Regions from separate parts of the Streptomyces sp. NPDC088747 genome, predicted to be linked through region 1. Evidence: riboswitches for the same ligand, from Rfam matches in the RefSeq annotation. Region 1 holds a riboswitch; the other holds the start of a gene.
What was found. Region 1 has a riboswitch for glycine ahead of gcvT (glycine cleavage system aminomethyltransferase GcvT). Riboswitches for the same ligand answer to the same signal wherever they lie in the genome.
Positions count from the first base shown of each region.

Region 1 (8,214 bases):
ACAGCTCGGCGCGTATCGACGCCACCGAGTCCAGCAGATCCTCGTTGCGCAGCCGCAGGGCGAACAGGCGTGCGGCGCGCATCGGGCCGACCGTGTGGGAGCTGGACGGGCCGATGCCGATCGAGAACAGGTCGAAGACCGAGATGGCCACGGGAACTCCTCAAAACAGGCAGAACAGGGGTGGTGCAAGGGGCGGGCGCCGCACACACCTGTCGTCCAGTGTGCGCGGCGCCCCGAGAAAACGCGTAGAACGTGCGAACGGCGTGAACCGTACGAACCATACGAACCGTACGAACTACTTCAGGCCGGGGTACAGCGGGTGCCTGTCCGCCAGCGCGGACACTCGGGTCCTCAGCGAGTCCGCGTCGTACGAGGGCTTGAGCGCGGCCGCGATGATGTCGGCGACCTCGGTGAAGTCCTCGGTGGTGAAGCCGCGGGTCGCCAGGGCCGGCGTACCGATGCGCAGGCCCGAGGTCACCATCGGCGGACGCGGGTCGTTCGGGACGGCGTTGCGGTTGACCGTGATGCCGACCTCGTGGAGCCGGTCCTCGGCCTGCTGCCCGTCCAGTTCGGAGTTCCGCAGGTCGACCAGGACGAGGTGGACGTCCGTGCCGCCGGAGAGCACCGAGACCCCGACCGAGGTCACGTCGTCCTGCACGAGCCGCTCCGCCAGGATCCGCGCACCGTCCAGTGTCCGCTGCTGGCGCTCCTTGAAGTCGTCCGTCGCGGCGACCTTGAAGGAGACGGCCTTAGCGGCGATCACGTGCTCCAGCGGACCGCCCTGCTGGCCGGGGAAGACCGCCGAGTTGATCTTCTTGGCGAGTTCGGCCGTGGACAGGATCACGCCACCGCGCGGGCCGCCCAGCGTCTTGTGGGTGGTCGTCGTGACGACATGGGCGTGCGGTACGGGGTTGGGGTGCAGGCCCGCAGCCACCAGACCGGCGAAGTGCGCCATGTCGACCATCAGGTACGCGCCGACCTCGTCCGCGATCCGGCGGAACTCGGCGAAGTCCAGCTGCCGGGGGTACGCCGACCAGCCCGCGACGATCAGCTTCGGGCTGGACTCCTTGGCGAGCTTCTCGACCTCGGCCATGTCGACCTGGCCGGTGGCGTCGTCCACGTGGTAGGCGACCACGTTGTAGAGCTTGCCGGAGAAGTTGATCTTCATGCCGTGGGTCAGGTGCCCGCCGTGCGCGAGGTTCAGACCCATGATCGTGTCGCCCGGCTTGAGCAGCGCGAACATCGCGGCGGCGTTGGCCTGGGCACCCGAGTGGGGCTGCACGTTGGCGTGCTCGGCGCCGAAGAGCGCCTTGACGCGGTCGATGGCGATCTGCTCGACGACGTCGACGTGCTCACAGCCGCCGTAGTAGCGGCGGCCGGGGTAGCCCTCGGCGTACTTGTTGGTCAGCACCGAGCCCTGGGCCTCCATGACCGCGACCGGAGCGAAGTTCTCCGAGGCGATCATCTCGAGGGTGGACTGCTGGCGGCGCAGTTCGGCGTCGACGGCGGCGGCGACGTCCGGGTCGAGTTCGTGGAGGGGCGTGTTCAGGATCGACGTGGGTTCAGACATGGGGCTACGACTCCTCAGCCGGTGGTGAAAGCGGTGTACTCGTCGGCGGAGAGCAGGTCGTCCGGCTCCTCCGAGACACGCACCTTGAACAGCCAGCCGCCCGTGAAGGGGTCCGAGTTCACCAGGGCCGGGTCGTCCACCACGTCCTGGTTGAACTCCACGATCTCTCCGGTGACCGGCGCGTACAGGTCGCTCACCGACTTCGTCGACTCCAGCTCACCGCAGGACTCGCCCGCGGTGACCGTGGCACCGACCTCCGGAAGCTGGGCGTAGACGACATCGCCGAGCGCGTTGGCCGCGAACTCCGTGATGCCGACCGTCGATACGCCGTCCTCGGCGACCGACAGCCACTCGTGCTCCTTGCTGTAGCGCAGCTGCTGGGGGTTGCTCATGGCGTGGATTCTCCTGTACGCGGGGGATTGCTGATGACGGGGGAGGGGTGATGAGCAGGGCGGATGTACTCAGGTCAGGTCAGGTCGGCTCAGGTCCGGTGACCGTGACCGTGACCGTGAGCGGCCCGGAGCGCGGTCTGTGGGCCAGTCTCACTTCTGGCGCTTGTAGAACGGCAGCGCCACGACCTCGTACGGCTCGTGGCTGCCCCGGATGTCCACGCCCACACCGCTGGTACCGGGAGCGGAGTGCGCGGCGTCGACGTAGGCCATCGCGATCGGCCTGCCCAGCGTCGGGGACGGGGCGCCCGAGGTGACCTCGCCGACGACCTTGCCCCCGAAGACCACGGGGTAGCCCGCGCGGGGAACCCGGGGGCCCTCGGCGACGAGACCGACGAGCACCCGCGGAGGGTTCTCCAGGGCACGTTCGGCGGCAGCGGAGAGCGCCTCGCGCCCCACGAAGTCGCCCTCCTTCTCGAACTTCACGACCCGGCCGAGACCGGCGTCGAAGGGGGTGAGCGAGGTGCTCAGCTCATGGCCGTACAGCGGCATGCCCGCCTCCAGGCGCAGCGTGTCCCGGCAGGACAGGCCGCAGGGGACGAGCCCGGCGGGGGTTCCCGCCTCGGTGAGCGCCCGCCACACCTTCTCGGCGTCGGCGGGGGAGACGAAGAGTTCGAAGCCGTCCTCGCCGGTGTAGCCGGTGCGCGCGATGAGCGCCGGGACGCCCGCGACCGTGCCGGGGAGCCCCGCGTAGTACTTGAGGCCGTCGAGGTCGGCGTCGGTGACGGACCCGAGGATGCCGGAGGACTCCGGGCCCTGCACGGCGATCAGCGCGTACGCGTCCCGGTCGTCACGCACCACGGCGTCGAAGCCCGCCGCGCGCTCCACGAGCGCGTCCAGTACCACCTGGGCGTTGGAGGCGTTGGCGACCACCATGTACTCGTGCTCCTGGAGCCGGTACACGATCAGGTCGTCGAGGATGCCGCCGTCCGCCCGGCAGATCATGGTGTAGCGGGCGCGGCCGACGCCGACCGAGCCGATGTTGCCGACCAGCGCGTGGTCGAGGAGTGCGGCGGCCCGCGGCCCGGTGACCGTGATCTCGCCCATGTGGGACAGGTCGAAGAGGCCCGCCTTCGTGCGGACGGCGAGGTGTTCGTCGCGCTCCGAGCCGTAGCGCAGGGGCATGTCCCAGCCGGCGAAGTCGGTCATCGTCGCGCCGAGCGAGCGATGCAGGGCATCGAGCGCGGTGTGACGGGGTGCGTTACTGCTCATCGGTGGGGCTCCCAAGGCATGACGGCGAGGTCGTTCCTCCCCATCTGTCATCGGAACCTGAGAGGTTCATCACGACCCCGCGAAGCGGTGGTCATGATTTGCACCTTGGGTGGGGCCACCGGTCGGCGGCCCGCTTTTCAGATGTGCCTCGCCCGCGCGGTACGGGGCCTGAGAGATTCAAGGGAGGGACTTGCTCCTTCGGCGCCCAGGGTGACGTGCGGTGCCCTGGGACTCTCCCGCGCGGATTCAAGCGGCCGGTATGCAGTTGGCGCGCACATCATTGCATGCATCCCGGAGACACGGGAGGGGCGCCCCCGCGCGGTCCACCGCCCCTCGAAGTGACCTGTAACCAGCCTGTGGCAGTCCGATTACGGAAACAGGAAGCATCGCGCATTACCTTCTCTTTACACTCGGCGGGGATGGGACTCCAGACCCATGGGGAGGACGATCACGGTGAACAGGACCACGGCGTACGCGACGACGGCGGGCCTCGCGCTGCCCAAGCAGCCCGGAGCTCCGGTCCGGGAGGCGTGCGACCCGTTTCCGACGGCTGTCGTCCGCGACCTCAGGGACCGCGCCGGCCACAGCCCGCACGGACTCCACTTCGGCACTTCCGACGTCGTCGTGGTCACCGGACTTCCCGGCAGCGGCAAGTCGACCCTGATGCGCCGCGCGGTCTCGGGCCCGCGCGTCGACTCGCAGGACACCCGCGACCGCTGGGACGGCCGGGTGTCCGGCCGGCTCCCCTACGCCGTCTACCGCCCGCTGGTCAGGGTCGCCCACTACACGGGGCTGCGCCGCGCACTGCGTTCCGGTGCGGGTGTGGTCGTGCACGACTGCGGCACACAGGCCTGGGTGCGCCGCTGGCTCGCCCGCGAGGCCCGCCGCCGGGGCGGCGCGCTGCACCTGCTGCTGCTCGACGTCACACCGGGCACGGCGCTCGACGGCCAGCGCGAGCGCGGCCGCGGCGTCTCGCGGTACGCGTTCGCGCGTCACCGCGGCGCGGTCGCCCGGCTGCTCAGGTCCGTGGAGAAGGGGCACCTGCCGGAGGGGTGCGGCTCGGCCGTCCTCATCGACCGGGACGCGGCGGACGTGCTGCGCCGGATCGACTTCGGTGGCTGAACCACCCAACCCGTTAGGGTTTCCCGCCGGACACCGGAACACCGGAACTCCGGAACAGCGGTTCGAAGCAGGCGGTAGACAGATGGACTTCCCCGACTTCGCCGGCCTCCCGGCGCAGGCGTACCCCCACCCGCACGGCGGATGGCCCGGCAACGAACTGGAGGAGGTGCTCGCGGCCTCCCTCGGAGTGCCCGCCGGGCCCTCCTCGGGTGCCCGGATCGTCGAGGTCCTCGGCCGCAGCTTCGTCTGGGTCCCGCTGCCCAGCGGCGGCGGCCCGCACAGCGGCCCGCTCGACCTGCCCACCCTGGAGATCGCGGGGCAGGCGTTCGTCCCCGTCTTCAGCTCCGAGGAGCAGTTCCGCCAGGTCACCGGCGGGCACATGTCGTACACGATCGCGCCCGCCGTCGAGTTCGCCCGCGGGCTGCCGCCGCAGGTGGGCATCGCGGTCAATCCGGACGGCGTGGTCGGCATACCGCTGCCGCCCCCCGCGGTCGCCGAGCTGTGCCGCGCCGGGCGTACGCCGCTCGACGGATCCGCGAGCGGCGGCCGGGTGCGGCTCTTCGAGCCCGACTGGCAGGACGACCCGGTGGACTTCCTGTCGGCGGCCTCCGCCGAGTTCGCCGGGACCGGCGTGGTGCTGAGCGCCCGCCGCTGCCTGGCCAGCATCGAGGGCGGCGGGCCCGTGATGTTCGTCGGCGTCGAACTCTCCCTGTGGGAGGGCGAGGCCCGCACGCTTCCGCTGGACGCGCTGGGCCGGGCGCTCGGCCGGGTCGCGGTGCCGTGGCCGGTGAACCTCGTCCTGATGGACGTGGCGCAGGACCCGGTCTGCGACTGGCTGCGCACGAAGGTGCGCCCCTTCTACCAGTACGGCCATTAGCCCCCGTCCGGAGGCCCCCTCCGGATCAAACAAGTCCCGCCCTCTCAAGCGGCTTTCCCAGCGGAGCGTCCACGTCGCTGTCAGGATCGCCGCTTAAGCTGGTTTCATGGGCCGGTGCCGGTGTTGACGCATGTTCGTAACCGGCATCCGGGGCGTAATGAGTGAGTTGGTCGTGATTTCTTCGCGAAGGGGCGGTTCAGGGTGAGCGCGTCGGGCACGGCCGCGGCCGGGCAGGTCGAGCACATGCTGCGCCAGGTGACGCCCGGGCGTTACGACGCCTACGAGGCGCTCCTGCGGGCGCTCGCCGCCCCCTCGGCAGGCCAGGTCTGGATGCTGCTCTGGCACGGCCAGTCCGGCTCCCCGGACGCGCAGTACGGGAACATGCAGGTGGACGGCTTCGGGTACGCGCCCTGTGTCACCTCCGCCCAGGAGCTCTCGGCCAGCGGCTGGAACCGCAGTTACGAGGTCGTCGACGGCCTCGACGTCGCCCGCACCCTGTACCCCGACCAGTTCGGTCTCTGGCTGAATCCGCACGCCCCCGGCGGCGGTGTCGGCATCCCCTGGCTCGACCTGCGCCGGATCGCCACCGGCCTGGAGCGCCAGCCCGCGGGCCCGCTCAGACTCTCCGAGCCGGGCATCGAGATCCCGCAGTTCTACGCCCTGCTCACGCAGAACGCGCACCGCACGTCCGCGGTGCGCTCGCTGCGCCGCGCCTGGGTGCAGCCCGCCCTCGGGGCGCCTTATCTGGCCATCGGTCTCGACGTCTACGACACGTCACCGCCGGCCGTCGACTCGGTGCGCGCCATGATGCAGCAGTCCATCGGCGCGGTGCCCGACGGGTTGCCCGTTTCGACCGTCGCGATGTCCGACGAGTACGACCCGGTGGCCATGTGGCTGCGCGCGAACGCGCGGCCCTTCTACGACCGTGAAGCCCACGCGGCTCCGGCGCAGGCACCGGTGGCCGGTGGCTACGGCTACCCGCAGTCCCGGTCATACTGATCCCTGTTCGAACGCTAAACCCGTCCTGACCCCGTCACGTCCTGATCTCCGCATGCCATGACCTCGCGTCTGACCTGCGGCTCGACAGACGTAAGGGCTGGATGTCCCCTTTGGGGCTGACACGGGCCGAAAGGGCGCTCCATGGCCTCTTCCACCCCAACTGCCCCCTGTCCGCCCCGCGTTACCCACTGTTCGGATAACGGAATCCACTTAACCGCATCACGGTTGCGCATACTTTCTCCATCAGACCTGGCACGTGATCGTGGCGGCACTGAAGACTCCCGTGTCAGACATGGGGTCCTCGGTCCCGTGAGCGAATGCAAGTCGTCGTAACAGCCCGGATTTCCAGGCCGCATCATCTGCGGCCGTTCCCGGCATGCAAGTGAACCAAGCCGCAGACAGCGGCAGGCGTAGGCCGGTAACCACCGGTCAGAGGGGTCGGGTCATCGTGACCGCACCGATCGAGACCACCGGGTCGACAGCGGAGGCGCAGCCAGAGGCTGTGCTGGCCGGTGTGCCCAAGGGGCAGATCGAGGGCCGTTCCCTGGGGCAGATCGCCTGGACGCGCTTCAAGCGCGACAAGGTGGCGGTCGCCGGCGGTGTCATCGTCGTGCTGCTCGTCCTGATCGCGGCGCTCTCGCGCCCCATCCAGGCCATTTTCGGCCTCGACCCGAACGCCTTCAACCAGGATCTGATCGACCCGAACACCTCGCTGCCGCTGGGTGACTTCGGCGGGATGAGCTGGGCGCACCCGCTCGGCGTGGAGCCGAAGTTCGGGCGCGACATCGCCACCCGCATCCTGGAAGGCTCCTGGGTCTCGCTGGTCGTCGCCTTCGGCGCCACGATCCTCTCCAACGTGATCGGCACGGTCCTCGGAGTGGTCGCCGGGTACTACGGCGGCCGGGTGGACACGATCATCAGCCGGCTGATGGACACCTTCCTGGCCTTCCCGCTGCTGCTCTTCGCCATCGCGATCTCCGCGACGCTGCAGGGCGGCGCGTTCGGCCTCGAAGGACTCCCGCTGCACATCAGCGTGTTGATCTTCATCATCGGCTTCTTCAACTGGCCCTACCTGGGACGCATCGTCCGCGGCCAGACCCTGGCCCTGCGGGAGCGCGAGTTCGTCGACGCCTCCCGGGGGATGGGTGCGAGGGGACCGTACATCCTCTTCCGAGAGCTGCTTCCGAACCTGGTCGGCCCGATCATCGTCTACTCGACGCTGCTCATCCCGACCAACATCCTCTTCGAGGCGAGCCTGAGCTTCCTCGGCGTCGGCATCCAGCCCCCGCAGGCGTCATGGGGCGGAATGATCAGCGAGGCGGTCACCTACTACCAGGTCGACCCGCAGTTCCTGATCGTGCCCGGCCTCGCGATCTTCGTCACCGTGCTGGCGTTCAACCTGCTCGGCGACGGTCTGCGCGACGCTCTCGACCCGCGCAGCCGCTGACCTGTGGCAGCGCCGAGCGTCCATCAAGTTTCCAACAATGGAGGGGACCCGAACATCATGCGAAGGTCAGCGCTGGCCGCAGTTGCGGCCATCGGCAGTGTGAGTCTGCTTCTCGCAGGCTGCAGCAAGGCCGATGACAACACGAACGACGACACGAAATCAGCTGGGGCCAACGCAGCGACCAAGGACGTCGTCAACGCCTCCACCCAGAAGGGTGGGACGGTCACGTACGAGTACTCCGACGTCCCGGACTCGTTCGACCCGGGCAACACGTACTACGCGTACATGTACAACCTCAGCCGGCTGTACGCCCGCCCGCTGATGACCTTCAAGCCCGCCGCGGGCGACAAGGGCAACGAGCTGGTCCCGGACCTCGCCGCCAGTGCGGGTGTGCCGAGCGACGGCGGCAAGACCTGGACGTACAAGCTGCGCTCGGGTCTGAAGTACCAGGACGGCACGGCGATCACGTCGAAGGACGTGAAGTACGCCGTGGAGCGCTCCAACTTCGCGCGTGACGTACTCTCCCTCGGCCCGAACT
Region 1 covers NZ_JBIVKZ010000011.1:291,889-300,102, reverse strand. The annotation lists gene ACIP79_RS25920 (L-serine ammonia-lyase) at 1-151, opposite strand, end outside; gene glyA (serine hydroxymethyltransferase) at 296-1,570, opposite strand; gene gcvH (glycine cleavage system protein GcvH) at 1,585-1,962, opposite strand; gene gcvT (glycine cleavage system aminomethyltransferase GcvT) at 2,113-3,231, opposite strand; glycine riboswitch at 3,379-3,480, opposite strand; gene ACIP79_RS25900 (AAA family ATPase) at 3,679-4,353, shown strand; gene ACIP79_RS25895 (enhanced serine sensitivity protein SseB) at 4,436-5,230, shown strand; gene ACIP79_RS25890 (enhanced serine sensitivity protein SseB C-terminal domain-containing protein) at 5,432-6,229, shown strand; gene ACIP79_RS25885 (ABC transporter permease) at 6,678-7,676, shown strand; gene ACIP79_RS25880 (ABC transporter substrate-binding protein) at 7,734-8,214, shown strand, end outside.

Region 2 (8,214 bases), on a different contig from region 1:
AGATCGCCTCGGAGCAGGCCAAGCCCGACGGTCTCGTGGTGATAGAGCCGGGGACCGAGCGCGCGCTGCTGGGGCCGATGTCGGTGCGGACCCTGCCGGGTGTCGGGCCCGCGACCGGGGACCATCTGCGGCGGGCCGGGATCACCACCGTCGAGGAGCTCGCCGAAGCGGGTGAGGACGAGCTCGTGCGGCTGGTCGGGAAGGCGCACGGGCACTCCCTGTACGCGATGGCGCTGGCGCACGACGACCGGCCCGTGGTGGCCGAGCGGGAGACGAAGTCGGTGTCCGTGGAGGACACCTACGACGTGGACATCCATGACCGGACGCGAGTCGGCCTGGAGGTGCAGCGGCTCGCCGACCGGTGTGTGCAGCGGTTGCGCGGAGCCGGGCTGTCGGGGCGGACCATCGTGCTGAAGGTCCGCAGGTACGACTTCTCGACGCTGACCCGCTCCGAGACGCTGCGGGGGCCCACGGACGATCCCGCGGTCGTGCGGGAGGCGGCCGCGCGGCTCCTGGAGGGGGTGGACACGACCGGTGGCGTACGACTGCTCGGTGTGGGTGTCACCGGGCTGGCCGACTACACGCAGGAGGACCTCTTCGCGCAGGCGCGGGCCGCTGCGGGGGAGCTCGCGGCGCTGGAGCACACCGAGGAGGAACCGGCGGAGGAGTCCTCCGAGGAGAAGGTGCCGCCGGCGGAGCGGCGGTGGCCCGCGGGGCACGATGTGCGGCACGCCGAGTTCGGGCACGGATGGGTGCAGGGCAGCGGGCTCGGGCGGGTGACCGTTCGGTTCGAGACGCCGTACTCCGGGCCCGGCCGGGTGCGGACGTTCCGTACCGACGATCCGGAGCTGGAGCCTGCGGAGCCGCTGCCGTTGGTGGCCGAGATCTTGAGCCAGGGCAGTGAGGGGTGAGGTCGGTTCGCCGCCGTGGTTCTTTGTGGGGAAGGGCTAGGGGGGTCAGTACGCGTACGGCGCCCCGCCCTTTGGATGGTTGGTCGTGGGCTCGGTTCAGGCCTCGTCCGTGCCCGCCAGGCGGCCGAAGTCGCGGTCGGGCGGGGGAGCGGGGGAGGCGATGTCGAGTCCGTAGTGGTGGTAGAGCTGGATTTCCTGTTCGGGTGAGAGGTGGCGGCCGACGCCGAAGTCGGGCGCGTCCTTGATCAGCGCCCGCTCGAAGGGGATGCGCAGGGTGCCTTCGACGAGTTCGCTGGGCTCCAGGGGCACGAAGGCGTCCCTGCTGAACAGACCCGTGCGTATGGCCGCCCACTCCGGGACCCCGGTCGCGTCGTCGAGGTAGATCTCGTCGATCGTGCCGATCTTGGCGCCGTTGCGGTCGAATGCCTTGCGGCCGATCAGGTTGCGCGGATCGAGGTCGGTCTGCACGGTGCCCTCCATTTGGTCGCAACTCATCCGTAAGCACTACAAAAGAGCAGTTTGAGGAAGGTGGCCACTCGAAGGCCCTGGTGTTGTCCTCGCTGGTAGGCTGGCGAACGGCTGCTGACCCTGTGCGGGAGAGTCCTCCGGGCAACACCGGAGGCGCCGAAGGAGCAAATCCTCCCCGGAATCTCTCAGGCCCACGTACCGCACGGACGAGGTCACTCTGGAAAGCAGGGCGGGTGCCGAAGGCGGCTCCCGCTCTCACCGACGGTGAAAGTCGGGTCGCAGCGGGCGGGCGGGCCGGTGAAGCTCTCAGGTTGAGATGACAGAGGGGGAGGCCGTCGGGGTACCCGTGCCGGGGTACCCCTCGAAGGTCGCGTCAGACCAGGAGGCCTCCGCCATGACCGCCCCTCGCATTCCGCTCTCCGAGCTCGAACAGGGAATCCCCTTCGAGCAACGCCATATAGGGCCCGACACCGAGGCACGGGCCAAGATGCTCGCGCAGGTCGGGTACGGCTCGCTGGACGAGCTCACCGCCACCGCCGTACCGGACGTGATCAAGAACGCCGAGGCGCTGGAGCTGCCGGAAGCGCGTACCGAGGCCGAGGTGCTGGCCGAGCTGCGTACTCTCGCGGACCGCAACCAGGTGCTCGACTCGATGATCGGGCTCGGCTACTACGGGACCTTCACTCCGCCGGTGATCCTGCGGAACGTCATGGAGAGCCCGGCCTGGTACACGGCGTACACGCCCTATCAGCCGGAGATCTCGCAGGGCCGGCTGGAGGCGCTGCTGAACTTCCAGACCGTCGTCGCCGAGCTGACCGGCCTGCCGACGTCCGGCGCCTCGCTGCTCGACGAGAGCACCGCCGCCGCCGAGGCGATGGCGCTGTCCCGGCGCATGGGCAAGAACAAGAAGGGCCTCTTCCTGGTCGACGCGGACGTGCTGCCGCAGACCGTCGCCGTCGTCGAGACCCGCGCCGAGCCGACCGGCGTCGAGGTCGTCGTCGCCGACCTGAGCGAGGGCATCCCGGCCGGGATCGCCGAGCGCGAGATCAACGGCGTGCTGATCCAGTACCCGGGCGCCTCCGGTGCCGTACGCGACATCAAGCCGCTCGTCGACCAGGCGCACGAGCTGGGAGCGGTCGTCACCGTCGCCGCCGACCTGCTCGCCCTGACCCTGCTGACCTCGCCGGGTGAGCTCGGCGCGGACATCGCGGTCGGTACGACGCAGCGGTTCGGGGTGCCGATGGCCTTCGGCGGGCCGCACGCCGGGTACATGGCGGTGCGCGAGAAGTTCGCGCGCAGCCTGCCGGGGCGGCTGGTGGGGGTGTCCGTCGACGCGGACGGGCACAAGGCGTACCGCCTCGCCCTGCAGACGCGGGAGCAGCACATCCGCCGTGAGAAGGCGACGAGCAACATCTGTACGGCGCAGGTGCTGCTCGCCGTGATGGCCGGCATGTACGCCGTCTACCACGGCCCCGAGGGGCTGCGGACGATCGCACGGCGTACCCACCGGTACGCGACGATCCTCGCCGAAGGGCTGAGGGCGGGCGGCGTCGACGTCGTGCACGGCGCGTACTTCGACACGCTGACCGTACGGGTCCCGGGCCGGGCCGCCGAGATGGTGGCGGGCGCGCGTGACCGCGGCGTCAACCTGTACCTCGTCGATGCCGACCTCGTGTCGATGTCCTGCGACGAGACGACCACGCGCGGGCAATTGGCCGCCGTATGGGACGCGTTCGGTGTCGGCGGCGACGTCGCCGCGCTGGACTCGACCGCCGAGGACACGCTGCCGGCGGCGCTGCTGCGCGACGACGAGTACCTCGCGCACCCGGTGTTCCACCAGTACCGCTCCGAGACGGCGATGCTGCGCTACCTGCGCAGGCTCTCCGACCGTGACTACGCGCTCGACCGCGGCATGATCCCGCTGGGCTCCTGCACGATGAAGCTCAACGCGACGACGGAGATGGAGCCGGTCACCTGGCCCGAGTTCGGGCAGCTGCACCCCTTCGCGCCCGCCGAGCAGGCGCAGGGCTACCTCACGCTCATCCGTGAGCTGGAGGAGCGGCTCGCCGAGGTCACCGGGTACGACAAGGTGTCGCTCCAGCCCAACGCCGGTTCGCAGGGTGAGCTGGCCGGTCTGCTCGCCGTACGGGGATACCACCGCGCGAACGGCGACGAGCAGCGGACCGTGTGTCTGATCCCGTCCTCCGCGCACGGCACGAACGCGGCGAGCGCCGTGATGGCCGGTATGAAGGTCGTCGTCGTGAAGACGGCGGACGACGGCGAGATCGACGTCGAGGACCTGCGGGCCAAGATCGAGCAGCACCGCGACGAACTGTCGGTGCTGATGATCACGTACCCCTCGACGCACGGTGTCTTCGAGGAGCACGTCGCCGACATCTGCGCCCAGGTGCACGAGGCGGGCGGCCAGGTGTACGTGGACGGTGCCAACCTGAACGCCCTGGTGGGACTTGCCAAGCCGGGGCATTTCGGGGGCGACGTCTCGCACCTGAACCTGCACAAGACGTTCTGCATCCCGCACGGCGGCGGTGGCCCCGGCGTCGGTCCGGTCGGGGTGCGCGCGCACCTGGCGCCGTACCTGCCGAACCACCCCTTGCAGCCGGCGGCCGGTCCCGAGACCGGTGTCGGCCCGATCTCGGCGGCTCCGTGGGGCTCCGCGGGCATCCTGCCGATCTCGTGGGCGTACGTCCGGCTCATGGGCGGTGAGGGGCTGAAGCGCGCCACGCAGGTGGCCGTGCTGTCCGCCAACTACATCGCCAAGCGCCTTGAGCCGCACTTCCCGGTGCTCTACACCGGTCCCGGCGGCCTCGTCGCGCACGAGTGCATCATCGACCTGCGGCCGCTGACCAAGGCGACCGGTGTGAGTGTCGACGACATCGCCAAGCGGCTCATCGACTACGGGTTCCACGCGCCGACGATGTCGTTCCCGGTGGCCGGCACGCTGATGATCGAGCCGACGGAGTCCGAGGACCTGATCGAACTCGACCGGTTCTGCGAGGCGATGATCGCCATTCGCGCGGAGATCGAGAAGGTCGGCTCGGGGGAGTGGGCGGCGGACGACAACCCGCTGCGCAACGCTCCGCACACCGCCGCCGCGCTCGGCGGGGAGTGGGAGCACGCCTACAGCCGGGACGAGGCCGTCTTCCCGGCCGGTGTCTCGGTCGCCGACAAGTACTGGCCGCCGGTGCGCCGGATCGACCAGGCGTACGGCGACCGGAACCTGGTCTGTTCCTGCCCGCCGCTGGACGCGTACGAGGACTGAGCAGCGCTCGGGACCTGGACGGCTACGGGGAGTGACCGCCCCCGGACGCGGGTCGGGGCCGGTTCGGAGATCACGTCTCCGGGCCGGCCCCTCTGGTGTCTGGGCGGCTCTGCCTGATCCGCCCGGTGTCGCGGTTCAGGCGGCCGTCATCACGTGCTCGCCGCCGAGCGGGCGGTGCGGGGCGATGATCTGGCCGTTCGGCAGGAGCTCACCGGTGTCCTCGAAAAGCAGAACGCCGTTGCACAGCAGGCTCCATCCCTGCTCCGGGTGGTGCGCCGCGAGGCGGGCGGACTCCCGGTCGGCGGATTCGGCTGACGGACACGACGGCTTGTGCTGGCACATGGGTGGGATCTTTCGCTGGGTGGTGCTGTGAGTGATGGTTGTGGTCTCTGTCTTGCGGCTTGATGTGCTCATGGCCGCCCCCCGTTGATGTGTGGTCTAAACCCAGTGTTGCCCTACGGGCGTGAATCCGCAGGGATTTGACGGCAGCACTCCTCACAGGTTGATGACGCATCACCCGTGCGGACGGTTCATCCCAACTCGGCTGTCTTTTCGGGTGGTTCGCAGTGGCCGAATGGGGCTAGTCCGGTCGGGCGCGGAAGGTGTTCTCCCTCGTACGAGCGCTGCGGGGCCCGAACGAGCGGCGCTCGCGTCGCTGTCGTGCGGGCGCTGCACACACGCGACGACGGCCACGGCGACGTGCCCCGCGACCGTGTGTACGGCGGCGGGGCACGGAGAGACGCGAGCGGGTGGCGCGGAGTTACGCGGGTGAGCTGAGCAGAGGCGTCGGGGTGAGCCGGTGGGTGAGGAGTGGCAGGAGTTCGGCGACGCGGTGCGGCCGGTGCGCGGCGATCCCCGGCGGGGCGGGTGCCAGCGGGACGAGGATGTCCGTGGCGGCGGGGTGTCCGTCGGCGCCGTCCGCGGTGGTGTCGCCGTGCAGCCAGAGCGTGAGCATGTACAGCTCCGGCACGGAGAGCAGTCTGGCCTGGTGCGACTGCTTCATGGTCTCGGCCTGGCGCAGGGCGCGTTCGGTGGCGGCGATGTACGGGCCCTCGAAGAAGCGCGAGAAGGCCCAGCCGTCGGGGGTCAGCATGGTGTCGGCGGCGGCGATGGCGCGGTCCCCGCAGTGGATCAGGAAGCGCCACCCGGTGAGGCGGGTCGCGGACGTGCCGGCGGGGGTGATCCGGTCCAGGACGTGCACGGGAAGCGGGAGTTCGGGAGTGACCGGTCCCTGGGCCAGGCGGAGGGACGGCGTGCGCGCCTCTCGGACGGCGGTGGGGGAACCGAGTGCCGTGAGGACGGAGCGCAGGGCGGGCGCGGGAGCCGGGGGCAGGTGCAGCGGCATGATGGGTCGCCTCTCGTTCGACAGGCACGGGGGCACGAGGCAGGGGGCGGACGGCGCTGTCAGCTCTCGGGGCCGAAGGGGCGAGGGATCTGGATCCGCCGACAGTTCGTCGCCTGCCGTACGTCATCTGGATGACAGGACCTAGGACCGCGAGCGCCAACTCTCTGCCTCGTTCGCGGAGTTTATACGAGGCGTGTTCGCGCAGTGTTTCCGCTAGCCGCGCCGAATATGAAAGGCAAGTCACTATTCGGTCAGGGAAAAGGGGGATTCATCCTGATTCTGCGCGAAAGAGCTGCGATGACCTCGGAATGCCCGCCCGGAGCGGTCGGCCGATTCTCGTCGGCGTTTTTCACGAGATCCCGGCGGGGCGAAACTGCGCTTCGCGTCATGCCTGGTGAATGTGCCTGTGGGTACTCGGGTCCAGAGTAGCGGGGGTGGCGTCGTTCCAGGACGTTATCGATCGCGTTGCCTGGGCATCATCCCACGTGACCCGGGACGTCAGGGGCCGGAGCTTCGGCCCGCCCATCCAAGGGAAGGACACTTCGATGGGAGAGAAGGTCGCCGCAGGGCCCTTCGGCCTGTCCGATCGCCACCAGTACCGCGACAAACTGCGGCAGTGTCTGGCGGGGCTGGCGCGGTTGCTGGAGGAGGAGCGGTTCGACCGCCCGAAGAACCTCATGGGCCTGGAGATCGAGCTGAATCTCGCGGGCACCGACGGCACGCCCAGAATGATGAATGCGCAAGTACTCGAAAGGATTGCGAGCCGGGACTTCCAAACAGAACTCGCCATGTTCAACCTGGAAGTCAACATAGCTCCACACCGACTTGGCGGCCGGGTATTCGACCAGCTCGCCGAGGAGCTGCGCATCTCCCTCGCGTACGCCCACCGGAAAGCGAAGGAAGTCGACGCCGGAATCGTGATGATCGGCATTCTGCCGACCCTCGGCCAGGAAGACCTGGTCTCCTCGAACCTGTCGGACGTCGACCGTTACACCCTGCTCAACGACCAGATCGTCGCCGCCCGCGGGGAGGACTTCGCGCTCGACATCGACGGGGTCGAGCGGCTGGTCTGCACGTCGAAGTCCATCGCGCCCGAAGCGGCTTGCACCTCCGTGCAGTTGCATCTCCAGGTCACGCCGGGGCGGTTCGCCGACGTGTGGAACGCCGCGCAGGCGGTCGCCGCGGCCCAGGTCGCGGTCGGTGCCAACTCGCCCTTCCTCTTCGGGCACGAGCTGTGGAGCGAGTCGCGGCCCCCGCTGTTCCAGCAGTCCACCGACACCCGGCCGCCGGAGTTGCAGGCGCAGGGGGTGCGGCCGCGCACGTGGTTCGGGGAACAGTGGATCTCGTCCGCGTACGACCTCTTCGAGGAGAACCTGCGCTTCTACCCGCCGCTCCTGCCGATCTGCGACGAGGAGGACCCGTTGGGTGTCCTCGACGCCGGCGGCGTCCCCAAGCTCGCCGAACTCGTGCTGCACAACGGCACGGTGTACCGCTGGAACCGGCCCGTGTACGGCGTCGCCGACGGCGTACCGCACCTGCGGGTCGAGAACCGCGTGCTGCCCGCCGGCCCCACCGTCACCGACGTCATCGCCAACGCGGCCTTCTACTACGGCCTCGTCCGCGCGCTCGCCGAGGAGCCGCGGCCCGTGTGGACGCGGCTGGCCTTCTCGTCCGCCGCCGCCAACTTCGACGCCGCGTGCCGCCACGGCATCGACGCGCGCCTGGAGTGGCCGAGGCGCGGCCGGTACGGCGGGACGCACGAGGTGGACGCCGTCACCCTCGTCCTGGACGAGCTGCTGCCGCTCGCCGCGGCGGGACTGGACGCGTGGGGGGTCGAGCCCGTCGACCGGGACCTCTACCTCGGAGTGATCGAGGAGCGGTGCCGGCTGCGCGTCAACGGGGCGAGCTGGCAGGCGGCGACGTTCCACCGCGCGCTGGACAAGGGACTCGACCGGGAGACCGCGCTCGCCGCCACCACGCGCCGCTATGGCGAACTGATGCATCTGGGGGAGCCCGTGCACACCTGGCCGGTGGAGTTCCCCGACCCGGTCTCCCTGAGGTGAGAGTTCCCGGAGGCGGGGAGGGGGGCGTCAGCCCTGGCTGCCCGCCTCCACGATCGCCTTGAGGATCACCGCGTGGATCTGCGAGGGGTCGTTGACCTGGTGGCCGGAGCCGCCGGTCGCCTTGGCGATCTCCTCGACCTCGTCCCT
Region 2 covers NZ_JBIVKZ010000001.1:881,072-889,285, reverse strand. The annotation lists gene ACIP79_RS04395 (DNA polymerase IV) at 1-911, shown strand, start outside; gene ACIP79_RS04390 (PRC-barrel domain-containing protein) at 1,008-1,379, opposite strand; glycine riboswitch at 1,495-1,590, shown strand; gene gcvP (aminomethyl-transferring glycine dehydrogenase) at 1,774-4,659, shown strand; gene ACIP79_RS04380 (DUF5999 family protein) at 4,795-5,001, opposite strand; gene ACIP79_RS04375 (hypothetical protein) at 5,420-6,004, opposite strand; gene ACIP79_RS04370 (glutamate--cysteine ligase) at 6,550-8,067, shown strand; gene ACIP79_RS04365 (substrate-binding and VWA domain-containing protein) at 8,095-8,214, opposite strand, start outside.
Region 2: linked by a shared signal. The riboswitch ahead of gcvP (aminomethyl-transferring glycine dehydrogenase) and the one ahead of gcvT (glycine cleavage system aminomethyltransferase GcvT) in region 1 are both predicted to bind glycine.